Defluviitalea raffinosedens: one gene and its partner. The protein of the gene in region 2 interacts with the protein of the main gene of each other region in a pairwise test. Links are inferred from orthologs where the notes say so. Each region holds a gene or a part of one and is shown on either strand. Other genes may lie near its edges.

Region 1 (4,663 bases), on a different replicon or contig from region 2:
TGACCCTAAGAAGTTTTACCAGCGCTACGATGGCATTACTAATACTGTATTCTCCTTTGATCTGGGCCATCCAGCGAATTGTATTCAAAGTGTTATACAAGAAATGGGGATTGATCTGCGCATGCAAAACTTCTAATTCAAGTTCATTCTTTTGCTTTTCTGAATTAACGACATCTTCCATTAAACCTTTAATTTTAGAAACCATGCGGTTAAACTTATCTCCTAACTCAGTAAACTCATTATTTCCTTTTACATCAACATATACTAAAAAATCTCCTTTTTCTACTTCTTTCATTTTTTTGATAATGTCTCTTATAGGCTTAGTAATGGCTGTTGAAAAATAATAGGCACTGCCGGTAGTTATCAAAATAAATATAATACCTGCGATCATAACATCTTTTTGCAGTTTTCGAATATCTGCATACAAATCACTCTTAAGAATCGTCTTGACTAAAATCCACTTTCCTTTATTGCATGGGGAATAAATAGCTACTTTGTCTTCTCCATTTTCCTCATATTCTACATAGGAGCGATTTCCTTCCATAAAAATTTTATCTATGATAGCCTTTATGTAAAAATAATCCATTGCCATATTGCCAGATTGGCTAATCATTTGACCATCAGCAGTGCATATGAATACTTGACTTCCATCCTCAGCTAGCCCGTTATAAATTTCTCTAAGCACCCATTCGTCCAGATCTATTGTCATATATCCCAGTTCTTCCAGAGAATTTACATCTACTATTTTTCTGTTGAGAGAAAAGCAATTTCTCTTAATAACACTGGATAGAACTTTAATATACCTTTCTTTTGTAGGCAGCCAAACAACTTCTCCACTGCTGTTTTTTAGCACTGCTTTGGGAATAATATTAACACCATTCCTTTTTTCAGATCCGGCATAATAAAATTCTCCGTGAATCATTACATAAATTCCATCAATGTCGTCTCTGGATGAAAAATAACTTCTTAATTTATTTTCTAGTTCTGCCCTATTTCCTATTCTCATCAATTCTGAAGATTCGTAATTCAAAAATATGGAGTTAGAAAATTTCTCAACATCATTCAATACATAATCGATATTGGAAGCAGCTGTCTTTACCGATTGCCTGGCTGTATCTGTATATTGTTTAATAATTAAACTATATACATAATAAAAAATAACTGAAAATATGATAAAGGGCACTATGGAAAAGGTAATGGTCGCAATCAAAAGTTGATTTTTTAAACTATTTCTGTATTTTTTATTAATCTTTTTCATATTATTAATCCCTTTTACTATATTTTTCCCAATCTTTCTCTATTAACTGGGCCGTCTCTTCCGGAGTCAAATCATCTTTAATCATATTGTAAAGATTGTCTATCATAATTTTTTCAAAAGAATATACATTTCGGTATTTAGGTCGATAATACGCATTTCGTTCCTTTTGTGCAAAAATCGAAGCATAAGCATGGTCTATGTATGCCATATAGGATGCCTCAATTAATCTGTATAATTCATTTCTGGAAGGCATATTGCCTCCCTCTTTATCCAAAAGCACTTTCATTTGAACTTGAGGAGAAGTGGCCCATACGATAAACAGCCAGGCCGCTAATTTTTTTTCTTCACTTATGTTGGCATTGATTCCTATTCCTGAACCGCCATATATATTGGCACTTCTTACAGCACCATAAGGTAAAATACTGTATCCAACCTTTCCTTTAACTTTGGAAAGAGATTCATTTTCCATAATCGCAGCATTTTCGTCCCAGTTGATCATCATAGCAACTTTTCCCTCTGCAAAAAGCTCAGCTAACTCACTCCAGTTGATTCCTTCTATTCCAATGGGAGATAATGAAACAAATCTTTTATAAATCGACAGGGCTTCTCTGAATTGAGGAGTATTCACTGTAAGTTGATAGGGATTGTCCCTCCCTAAGGTATTTACATTCTGGTCTGCAAAATAATCCGCTCCATAAGCACTCATAATGTTTGAAAACTCACAGTATATTGAATTGTGTTCTGCTGACATAGATACACTGCTGTATTGTATTTCTGACTTAGGCACATTTTGATCAATCCATTGGGCAACTTCAATATATCTCTCCCAGGTAAAACTGGTGCTTCCGGGAACAGGATTGTAATTCAAATCTGAAATCATAGCATTCTTATATTTTTCAAAAATATCTTTTCGGTAATAAAAAATCATTGAAGTTGTATCAAAAGGAATTGCATACAGTTTATCCCTATCTATAAAATAAGAACAAATATCCACGTAATTCTTGTTAAAACTTTCGATTCCTCCTACAAGATGTGGCAGCTTAACATTATTTTCAAAAGTGTTTAAGTCTTCTAATTGGCTGCTAAACCGAGTTAAAAATTGATAAGGATCTATATAAAGCAATTCATATTGAGAGCTCTTAGATATAAATTCCATATTCATTCGTTCTACCAAGGTATCAAAATCCATACTGCGGATATTTACATGAATGCCTGTCACTTCAGTAAATTTTTCAACTTCTTTCATAAGTACACTGGCGTTGATATTGTTTTCTACTAAAAAATTCAATACTACTCCTTCGCATTGCCTCCAGTCAAAATCCTTTGGTGCCATCACTGGAGTGTATATACTGTTTTTTTCGCCAAAATATTGTGGAACCATTTCTATCTCTAGTGTCTCTGTAGTTTCATTATTATGCTGACAAACATCATACATTATGATCACTAAAAATACGATTATAGTTACTGTAAGTACGACTTTTTTTATAATAACCCCCCCCTTATAAAATAGCCCCTATATTACAAAATAATTTCCACAATATAAACTTATCCAAATATAACAAAAAAAGTATCAGCATATTAATAGCTCCCCAACTGTCAAGCTTAATGGGTTATCAAACCATTCAGTTGGAAAACCATTTAAGAGAACCTCCTTTAAGAAACGAATTAATTGTTTCCTATCGATTCTCTATATACTGATACTTTTTTCTTATATTACTATTCATTTTACACAAAATACTTTTGCCGTACAACCTCATACATCAATATTCCGGCAGCTACAGATGCATTTAATGAAGTAATCTGCCCATACATGGGGATTTTTACTGTAAAATCACATTTTTCTTTTACAATTCTGCTGACACCTTCTCCTTCATTTCCGATTACCAGAGCAATTGCCCCTTTTAAATCTGTCTGATACATTGGCTCTCCATCCATGTCAGCACAGGCAATCCATATTCCTTTCTCTTTGAGATCTTCGATTGTACGAGCTATATTGGTAACCTTCGCAATTGGTACATATTCTATTGCCCCCGCTGAAGCTTTCGCAACAACGGCACTGAGCCCCGCTGATCTCCTTTTTGGAATAATCACACCATGGGCACCGGAAATATTGGCGGTTCGTACAATAGCGCCCAAATTATGAGGATCTGTAATACCATCCAGTATGATGATAAAAGGCTTTTCCCCTTTTTCTTCAGCTTTTTTAAGAATATCATCCACTTCCGCATACTTGTGGGCAGATGCAAAAGCTATGACTCCCTGATGCTTCTTGGTTTCCGACAGCTCATCCAATTTAGACTTTGCAACGGTTTGCACCACAATTCCCCTGTTTTTGGCTTCGGCAATAATTTTTTTAATAGAACCTTCCACATTCCCCTGCTGAATTAGAATTTTATCTATGTCTCTTTCCGATTTTAGTGCTTCTAATACGGCATTTCTTCCCTCCAGGCGCAAATTATCTTCTTCAAATGTTTTCATGTAAAAACTCCTTTCATTTTGCTCATAATAAATACTGTATTCAGTTATTTTGCTGCAAAGGATGTATTATTATGACCAGCATCAATGCTCACTATATCAAAGAACAAATTTTAAAAAGTACTTATCCGGTCGCGTTAACCGGAGCAGGCATAAGCGTAGCCAGCAGCCTGCCTACTCTTACCAAGGATTATCGAGGCATTCCAATAAAAAAAATCATGGAAAGATCCTTTTTTGAGAAAAATCATCATACTTTTTATGATTTTTATCGCGAAATTCTCCGCTGGAAAAATTGTAGCCCGAATGCAGCCCATTATACACTTTCTAAATATAATGTTTCAATCATTACTCAAAACATAGACGGACTACATCAAAAGGCCGGAAGCAAAAACGTACTAGAAATCCATGGAAACCTTAACTTTCTCTTCTGTGAAAGTTGTAAGAAATATTTTCCCTTTCATCTAGCATACGATCAAAAGCTTCCGACCTGTCCTGAGTGTCTTAGTATTCTAAAGCCTGATATTGTGCTTTATGAAGAACAAATTCACCATTGGGAAAAAGCCGTCATGGAATTTAGAAAAGCCGATTTGGTTCTGATCGTCGGAACCAGCCTCAAAGCTTTTCCTGCTAATCTGCTGCCATCTATTGCTGCCAAACGAAATGTAAATACCATCATCATCAATGAACATTCAGACCAACTGCTTAACTTTTAATTCTTTAAAAGTTTTAATTTTTTAAAGATAATCGCCAGTTTGTCTCCTTTTGGAAGCATCTTGAAATCTTCTTCTTCAATGGCCCCTGTAAAAATAAGAATAAGAACATATACCAATACTCCTACGCAGACAGCTGCCAATGTGGAAATGCTGTTTCCCATAAATCTACTTATTAACTTATAAAAAGCCAGAGTAATGCCTGCCATAACCGCAGCAG
Region 2 (8,468 bases):
ACAGCCAATGCTTTTTATAGTCTAAGAAATAATGAAGAAAGCCTGGATACCATTCTCACTGAAATTTTAGGAGATCATAAGAACAGTACCATAGACTCCATAGAAAATACTTTAAGTCAGTTTATCTTCAGTAAAATTAGCGATCAGCAAGTATTGGACGAAATAACTTCATTAATTATGCATCCTATTAAAAGTATTTTAACCAGAAAAGTGGAAGACATACCTGTAGAAAATATAATTCAGTCTGACTTTTTGCAGGGTGATACCTTTAGACAATGGATTATAGGCGAAATTATAGAACTAAAAGACAGAATTCAAAATGAAGAGCGTACCATGTCAGAAATCATCCCGGATTCATGGATGATCTATGTGAAAGAAGTTATAAGAGACTATTTTCCTGGTTTGGTTACTCTTCTCATAGACTATATGAATAAACCCTTTATACAGCAGAAATTAAAGCAGATTCTTTTGGAACTGATACAGGCGAATTTAGGGAAACTGGCACTTATGTTCGTAGATGCAGACAAAATATATGACAAGACGCTTCGATATATAGAAGAAAGCGCACAAAACGAAGAAAAACGAGAAGAAATTCTAAAGCAAATTAACAGTTTTATAGATTATGTCGTAGAAAAACCTGTAAAGGAATGGGCAGACAAAATTCAGCTGGCCCATCATACAAGCGAAATAGAGGATATACTCAATAAAGTAATCTTATATTTTACAAAAGAAGAAACACTGGAAAAACTTAAGGCAATGATTAAAGAATACATGAGTAAGCAGGATCTTACTGTACTTACTTTAATCACTGCAATTAAGCCTAATATAGTTCAGGATATGCATCAATGGATCAGAGAATATCTGGAAAACCTTATTCAAAAAAATGAGATTTTCAAAAAAATAAATCTTTTTATTTCAAAAGAAATAAAAAGATCCTTAGAGGTCCCTGTTTCTCGTTGGGTGAAAAGAATTGGAAAATCATTGGAGGAAAAGATACAAGATGCCGTTATAAAATATTACAAGCTAATCATTACGAGTAAATCCTCTGAAATCGCTGCCCTGCTGGACATTCCTCATATAGTTGAAGAAAGGATCATGGACTTCGAAACGGATTATACTGAACAGATCATTTTATCCGTTGTGGACAGAGAACTAAAAGCCATAACCTGGTTAGGAGGTCTTTTAGGCTTTATCATAGGATTTTTTCCGGTGTTGTTTTAATAGTTTTGAAACATTTTTTCAATCGTATTATTTCGTTTATTTTTTTCAGGACTTACCGTTATATCCAGCAAAAGGTTTGAGACATATACTCTCTCAATCCATTCTTCGGATGAACGGGCATTAAGTCCTTTTTTTATACTTTCTGTAAAATAATCCGTTCCGCCCATTTTAGTGAGTTGCTCATAATCAAGAGTTGGAATGATTTCTAATATAGCGATTCGAAGAGAATTAAGCTCAGCCTGAGTTAAATTCTTTTTAGAGGAAGTAATATAAAAGTCGGCGGCTATACTGTGAGATTTTCCGTCGGAAGAGAAAATAGACGAACGAATTTCTTGTATTGAAAAGCCGTATTCTTCCTTAGAATTAAAAGATGGCAACGGGGAAGATATAAAATAAATGATAATAAATATGGATATTGCAAGCAATACTGCTGAAATCAGAAAAATACCATAAAGTAGCCATCGGATATAATTAACCGAGAAATTATTCTGGGTCATAAAATCTTCATCTCCCTGGCTTATAATTTTTTAAATAATAACTTTGATTGCTCAGATCTTTATACCACTGCAATCAAATCTTAAAGATATTTAATGTCCCTGTAACAGTAATTCAATAATTCTTCTATATAATGTAATTAAAGATTCTGCATGGACAGAAAGTACGAGGAGGGACAAAATGAAAAAAAGTATTTATACAGCTGGTTTTATTATTTTTCTGTTTATTATGTTCAGCAGCAGCGTTGAAGCACAGGCAAGAAAAGAATATGGAGCCCCTCTTGGTACATATGAAGGAGACCAAGGTGTTAAAATCGTTAGTTTTTCAAAAAACTGGACCTCTCAGGAAAAGTTAAAAAGCATTTATGATGAGCTTTTAAAAAATTTCCACGGAGAAGAGTTGAATTTTCTATCTACTATATATATATATCCTGATTCTCCGGATGGTGTTGCAGGAAATTATTTTGAAGATTATGATATTAACAGCGAAGGCAAATATGTATACAAGAAAGGCCGTTACATAGAAATATTTAATGGGGACCAATATAAAGATGTATCCCAATTGGCGTGGGTATTATCCCATGAATACGGACATCACTTCACACTGTATTATCTGCTGACCAAAGAAAATAAACATTTTAATCAATGGGAGCAAACAAAGTATGCTAAAATCAGAGGCCTGACCAATTACAAAGAGGTGGAATATTATTCGGTGAATGATACAGGATATATTCACAAATGGGATGTAGCAGAAATTGCAGCAGAAGACTACGTCCAGCTTTTTGGTTCTCCAACGGCTAAAAAGTCCGTAGATTATAAAGATGTTAAGGAAAGAGTTGAGCAGAATATAAAAGATTATTATTATTCCACTGACAGTTTTAATCTTCTGCCACAAGAGAATTTATCCATACCTCTGGCGGCAGATGTACCTGGTCTTTACTTATACTGGCTGAGGATGGCTGGTTATACCACTGTAGAGCCAACCCTCCCCACAAAGCCTACATTAACGATTAAAAAAGTGGGAGAAATTATGCCGGGATATCCACAATATGAAATATCCTGGGAGCCTATATCTGATGGAAAAAATTACGAATATACATTGATTTCTTATCCTGTAGATGACAATCATTTTCCAAGGCCTGTTAAAACTGTTGTGACAGGAGAACCGATGAGAGCTTATATTGGCAGCGCCGTAAGCCGTAATAAAGATACGAACAATTTAATCCTGGATGATCAATATAAGGGAGAATATTATTTCAGGCTCTTCATAAAAGATCCAAAAGGATTTATGTTTTCTACGGAACCGATAAAATTCAAATTCGAAGAAATCTCGAAAAAACCTTTGTATCTGATGACCGATGTTCCGGATCATCATTGGGCAAAAGAAGCAATTACAACAGTAGTGGATCATGATATTGCCAAAGGATATGAAGATGGATCTTTTAAACCGGAGAATAAGGTTACAAAGGCGGAATTCATGACTATGCTGATCAGGAGTACAGACCATAAGCTCACGAAGAAAAATAATGAAGACCATTGGTTTGTAAAACAGGGCTATTTTGACGCAGCGAAAAAAATGAAATTAGTTTCCGAAGCAGATTATGGCACGAATTTTTCAAAATTGAAATATGATGATACCCTCACAAGGGATGAAATGGCTGCTATGGTAGGCAATTTCCTTAAATATTTGGGATATACCAATTCTGTTGGTCAGAATTTCAACTTTTCGGATGCAAAAAACATCCAGCATAAAAAAGAATTAGGTATTGCTTTTTATTATTCCATACTAAGTGGTTATCCGGACCGTACCTTTAGACCTTCCGGGAAGGTTACCAGGGCGGAGGCAGCAGCAATAATTACTAAATTATTGAAATTAACAGGCGGATAAGTCAAATAGCTTATGTTTATAAAAACTCCGATTTATATCGGGGTTTTTATTTTAATTATTTTAGTTCAGTGATACAATAAAATAAAATGAAATGACTAGAAATAGAGGCTTGATATGATTAACATAAGAAAAGCGCATAAAAAGGACATAGAGATCTTAAGTATTTCATGGAATGAATTGATATTGTTTCATAAGAGCAAAAATATTATTTTCCCAATAACTCAAGACTGGAAGAAACTCAAAGAAGAAGAATTGGAATGGATTATTGAAAGCAGGCAAGTCTTGATCTACGTAGCAGAAGCAGATGCAAAAGTGATAGGCTACATCAGAGGAAGTATACGGAAAATCCCTCCATTATACGATATAAAAAATGAGGGAAGTATTGAGGAAATATATATTATGCCAGAATATAGAAGAAGAGGATTGGCAACTCAGCTCGTCCGTTGTATTATGGAAGATTTTAAGGAGAAGGAAGTGGATTATATCGATATACATGTTGATCAAGATAATGATATTGGGCAGAAATTTTGGGACGGTTTAGGCTTTAGCACAGTTTCAACTCATAAAAGATATCAAATGGGGAGGGAGAAGGAGAATGAATTTTCCGTGGAACAAGAATAAAAAGAAGGCTGATCTGGATATGGAAATGCTTCGGCATAGTCGGGTTCCGATTTTAATTTTAGACAAAGTGTGGCATAATATTTTTCCTCCCGAAAAGAAAACAAAAACCATCCGTGACTTGGAAGAAAGACTTGGTAATTTGCTTAAGCAGCAAGGGCAGCTGAATAATGACCTGAAAGATTATTTAAAGTTAAAGAAAAAATTAATGGATGGAATACTTGAGCTTACTACAGAAGCTTTTAACAATGAAAATGAAGCGGCTAAAAAAGAGATGGAAAAGAATCAAAAGTATATTTTAGAGATTAATGAAAAAATAGAAGAAATACAGAACCGGCTGGCTACGATTCCGGAAGAAATCCAGGAAGTCAACGGAAAGTTGCTCGAAGAAAGTGTTAAAATTTGTTACGGAGAAATGAAAGAACATCAAAAAGCTTTAGAGGAATTAAATGAGTGGATTGAAAAAACCAGAGAACTTTTAAAAGCAAAATTGGAAGAAAAGACGATTCATGAAGAAAAAGCATCTCAAATTTATTCTTATTTACATGATTTGGTAGGTGCAGATTTTATCGATTATTTGGATAAGAATTATTGGCGGTGAGAAAGTGATTCTGGGGATCGGAACAGATATCATTGAAATTAGAAGAATTGAGGAAGCCGTTAGAAGAAATGAGCGATTTCTAAAAAAGTGTTTTACCGAGCAGGAGCAAAAGCTCTTCCAAGAAAGAAAAAATAGTTTTAACACTATAGCTGCCACTTTTGCGGCTAAAGAAGCTGTTGCCAAGGCATTCGGTACGGGATTTAGAAACTTTGGACTGCGTGATATAGAAGTACTTAGGGATGATATGGGCAAGCCTTATGTACTTACATACGGAAATGCGAAAAAACTGGCAGAAGAACTTAAAGTTTCGAAAATTTTTATTACTCTATCCCATTGCAGGGAATATGCTGTAGCATATGCCATTGTACAAAAGGAGGAGAATTGATGAAGGTATGTAGTGGAAAAGAAATGAAGCAAATTGATGAAACTGCTATTCATAAAATAGGCATCCCGGGAATTGTGCTGATGGAAAATGCAGTATTGGCTGTCGTTAATGAAATCAAAAAGGATTTGCAAAATATCCCCAAAGCCAATGTTGTAATCTTTTGTGGCCAGGGCAACAACGGCGGAGATGGGTTAGGCGTAGCAAGACATCTTCATAATTGCGGCATGGATGTAACTATAATCTTCATAGGGGACCCTCTTTTGTTAAAAGATGATGCAAGAACCAATTATAATATTGCAGAGAAATTGCAGATTCCGAAAATCATTTTAAATAAGGATGCTTTGATTGATGACCAGATCGCTACGCTTATTGAAAAAAGCGATTTGATTGTGGATGCAATTTTTGGAACGGGGCTATCGAAGCCTGTCAGCGGTATTTTCAATGATCTAATTGATTTAATCAATTTTTATGGGAAATATATCCTTGCTATTGATATTCCTTCCGGTATTGACTCAGAAACAGGGGCCATTATGGGGAATGCAGTTAAGGCTCATAAAACCGTTACTTTAGCCTTGCCTAAGATTGGACTTTATGTCTATCCTGGGACAGAATATGTGGGAGAACTGGTCATTGCGGACATAGGTATTCCCAAAGAAGTGATTGACCATGCTCAATTGAAAATGAATGTTTTAAGGGAAGAAGAAGTAAATAGTTTTATCCCCCCCAGATTTCCAAGAAGCAATAAAGGGACTTATGGCAGAGTTCAGGTGATGGCCGGTTCTAAAGGGATGACAGGAGCAGCGGCTTTGACCTGTCAGGGGGCATTCAGATCAGGAGCAGGATTGGTAAGTTTAGGTGTTCCTGAAAGTATTACAGATATTCTGCAAGAAAAATTAACGGAGGTGATCACGGTCGCTGTTCATGACGAAGATGGGAAATTCTGCAGAGAAAGCTTTGATGATATTAAGCCGTATCTGAAGAAAGCGACAGTGATTGCAGCAGGTCCAGGTATTGGTCAAGGACCTCAAGTTACAGAATTTATGAGACGGCTGATTAAACATGCGAGAATTCCTTTAGTAATCGATGCAGATGGCATTAATGCCATTGCCAAGAATATCGATATGTTAAGAAACTTAAAAGTACCTGTGGTATTGACCCCTCATCCAGGAGAAATGGGAAGATTGATTAACAAGAGTACAGAAGAAGTTTTAGCCAATCCAATTGATACTGTAAGGGAATTCTGCCATAAATGGCACGTTATACTGGTATTAAAGGATGCAAAGACCATCATAGGCGATCCGGACGGGCAAATCTACATCAATCTTACCGGAAATCCCGGTATGTCCACAGCGGGGGCAGGAGATGTATTAACAGGGATTATAGCAGGACTTATTGGGCAAGGGTTAAATCCTTATAAAGCAGCGGTACTCGGCACATTCATCCATGGAAAAGCAGGGGATTTGGCAGCTGCTGATCTGGGACAGCATGGAATGCTGGCCGGAGATATCTGCAATTATGTACCGAAAGCAATGAAACTTTATTACCCATCCAGTTAAAGATGAGAAGCTTTTTTCTGGCAGTCATATATCGAAATTTTAGGGAGTATAATATTCCTAGAAGGTGTAAAACGTTACAATGAGGGACTAAAAAGGTACAGGGCATAATATGCAAAGATCGCCTTGCAGTCCATCAAGGGGGGATTGAGTGAAGAAATCGGGGATTTTATTTATTATACCCATCCTTACTATGATTTGCACCGTTTTGGCTGCTTGTTCTACTGGAGGAACCCCAAAATCACCTATGGAAAAAATTCAGGAAAAACTAACGACAATGGAAAGTTATGCATGTATTGCGGATGTAACGTATATTTCAAATAAAGGCAAAAATACATACAAGACAAAGCAATATTATAAAATGAGTGGAGAATACAGAATAGAAATCACTGATCCAGAACAGGTGAAAGGGCTGGTCACAGTATTCGATGGAAAAAAAGTCATGCAGTATAACCCCCGAATTCTTGGAGAAGCAGTGAATGAAATACCCCAATCAAAGAATACCTATGAAATATTTCTGGGAACATTTGTGAAAAATTATCTTCAATCAGAAGAAGTTACTTTAGAAGTTTTCAATAACAATAATGATGAATATACTGTTTTAGAAGCAATGATCCCTGAAGGTGGCAAATATCTTGCTACAGAGAAACTATGGATATCCAACAAGACTTTGAACCCGGCACAGTTGGTAATATATGACACCGAAGGAAAAGAAAGAATTATTGTTAAATATGGAGAATTTAAGTATAATGTTGATTTAGATGCTAGTATGTTTCAATTGAAGCCATCAGCAGAGAAAGACTGAAGAGCATTTAGGGAGGCACACAAATGACGCAAGAATTCTACCGTGTGATTGCAGAGATTAATTTGGATGCAATCGCACATAATATACATCAGATTAAAAATCAAGTTTCAGAAGATACAGAAATCATGGCCATTGTAAAAGCAGATGCTTATGGCCACGGAGCAGTTGAAGTAAGCAGAGTACTTATAGAGAATGGCGTACACAGACTGGCGGTTGCCATTTTGGATGAGGGCGAACAATTAAGAAAAAATAATATTAGCGTGCCGATACTTATTTTGGGCTATACTGCACTAGAGCAGGCAGAAGAAATCGTCTACTATGATTTTATTCAGACCGTATTTTCCTATGATATGGCAAAAGCTATTTCTGATGCGGCCGTAAGACAAAGTAAAACCGCTGCGATTCATATAAAAATTGATACTGGAATGGGCAGAATCGGATTACAGCCTAATCAGGATTCAGTGAATTTAATTAAAGAAATAAGCAAATTGCCTAATCTTCAGATTGAGGGCATTTTTACCCATTTTTCTTCTGCAGATGAAAAAGATCCTTCCTTTACAGAATTACAGTTTAGCCGTTTTACTTCTTTTATTAGTCAGTTGGAAAAAGAAGGTGTTTACATTCCAATTAAACATTGTTCCAACAGCGCTGGTTTTATTGGCTATAAAAATATGCATATGAATTTAATTCGTCCGGGAATTATTTTATATGGATTGTATCCTTCAGATGAAGTAAAGAAAGACACCATCCATTTAAAGCCTGCGATGACTTTAAAGTCTCAGGTAGTTTTTATAAAAGAAGTAGATGAAGATGTCCCCATAAGTTATAGCCGAAAATTTGTCACCAGGAGAAAAACTAAGGTTGCTACCATTCCAGTCGGATATGCAGATGGATATTCAAGGC

Evidence for each region.
Region 1: the proteins of JOD07_RS00125 (region 2) and rlmB interact in binary tests that used the Escherichia coli proteins (3 or more experiments, as listed by UniProt). The link is inferred for Defluviitalea raffinosedens from one-to-one orthologs.

What each region holds. Positions count from the first base shown.
Region 1 is NZ_JAFBEP010000002.1:258,716-263,378, forward strand. What follows is about bases 1,861-4,663. They hold rlmB (23S rRNA (guanosine(2251)-2'-O)-methyltransferase RlmB), read right to left. Parts: upstream 3,737-4,663; coding sequence 2,984-3,736; downstream 1,861-2,983. Other genes in these bases: JOD07_RS03160 (extracellular solute-binding protein), read right to left, coding at 1,861-2,693; JOD07_RS03170 (Sir2 family NAD-dependent protein deacetylase), read left to right, coding at 3,808-4,446; JOD07_RS03175 (putative polysaccharide biosynthesis protein), read right to left, coding at 4,443-4,663. In the rest of the region: JOD07_RS03155 (cache domain-containing sensor histidine kinase), read right to left, coding at 1-1,258; more of JOD07_RS03160, read right to left, coding at 1,263-1,860. UniProt on the Escherichia coli protein: Specifically methylates the ribose of guanosine 2251 in 23S rRNA.
Region 2 is NZ_JAFBEP010000001.1:20,058-28,525, reverse strand. Bases 4,560-7,484 are described here. They hold JOD07_RS00125 (NAD(P)H-hydrate dehydratase), read left to right. Parts: upstream 4,560-5,206; coding sequence 5,207-6,763; downstream 6,764-7,484. Other genes in these bases: JOD07_RS00120 (germination lipoprotein GerS-related protein), read left to right, coding at 6,912-7,484; acpS (holo-ACP synthase), read left to right, coding at 4,827-5,207; JOD07_RS00135 (coiled-coil domain-containing protein), read left to right, coding at 4,560-4,822. In the rest of the region: JOD07_RS00155 (DUF445 family protein), read left to right, coding at 1-1,221; JOD07_RS00150 (hypothetical protein), read right to left, coding at 1,218-1,718; JOD07_RS00145 (S-layer homology domain-containing protein), read left to right, coding at 1,897-3,603; JOD07_RS00140 (GNAT family N-acetyltransferase), read left to right, coding at 3,718-4,224; more of JOD07_RS00135, read left to right, coding at 4,199-4,559; more of JOD07_RS00120, read left to right, coding at 7,485-7,565; alr (alanine racemase), read left to right, coding at 7,589-8,468. UniProt on the Escherichia coli protein: Bifunctional enzyme that catalyzes the epimerization of the S- and R-forms of NAD(P)HX and the dehydration of the S-form of NAD(P)HX at the expense of ADP, which is converted to AMP.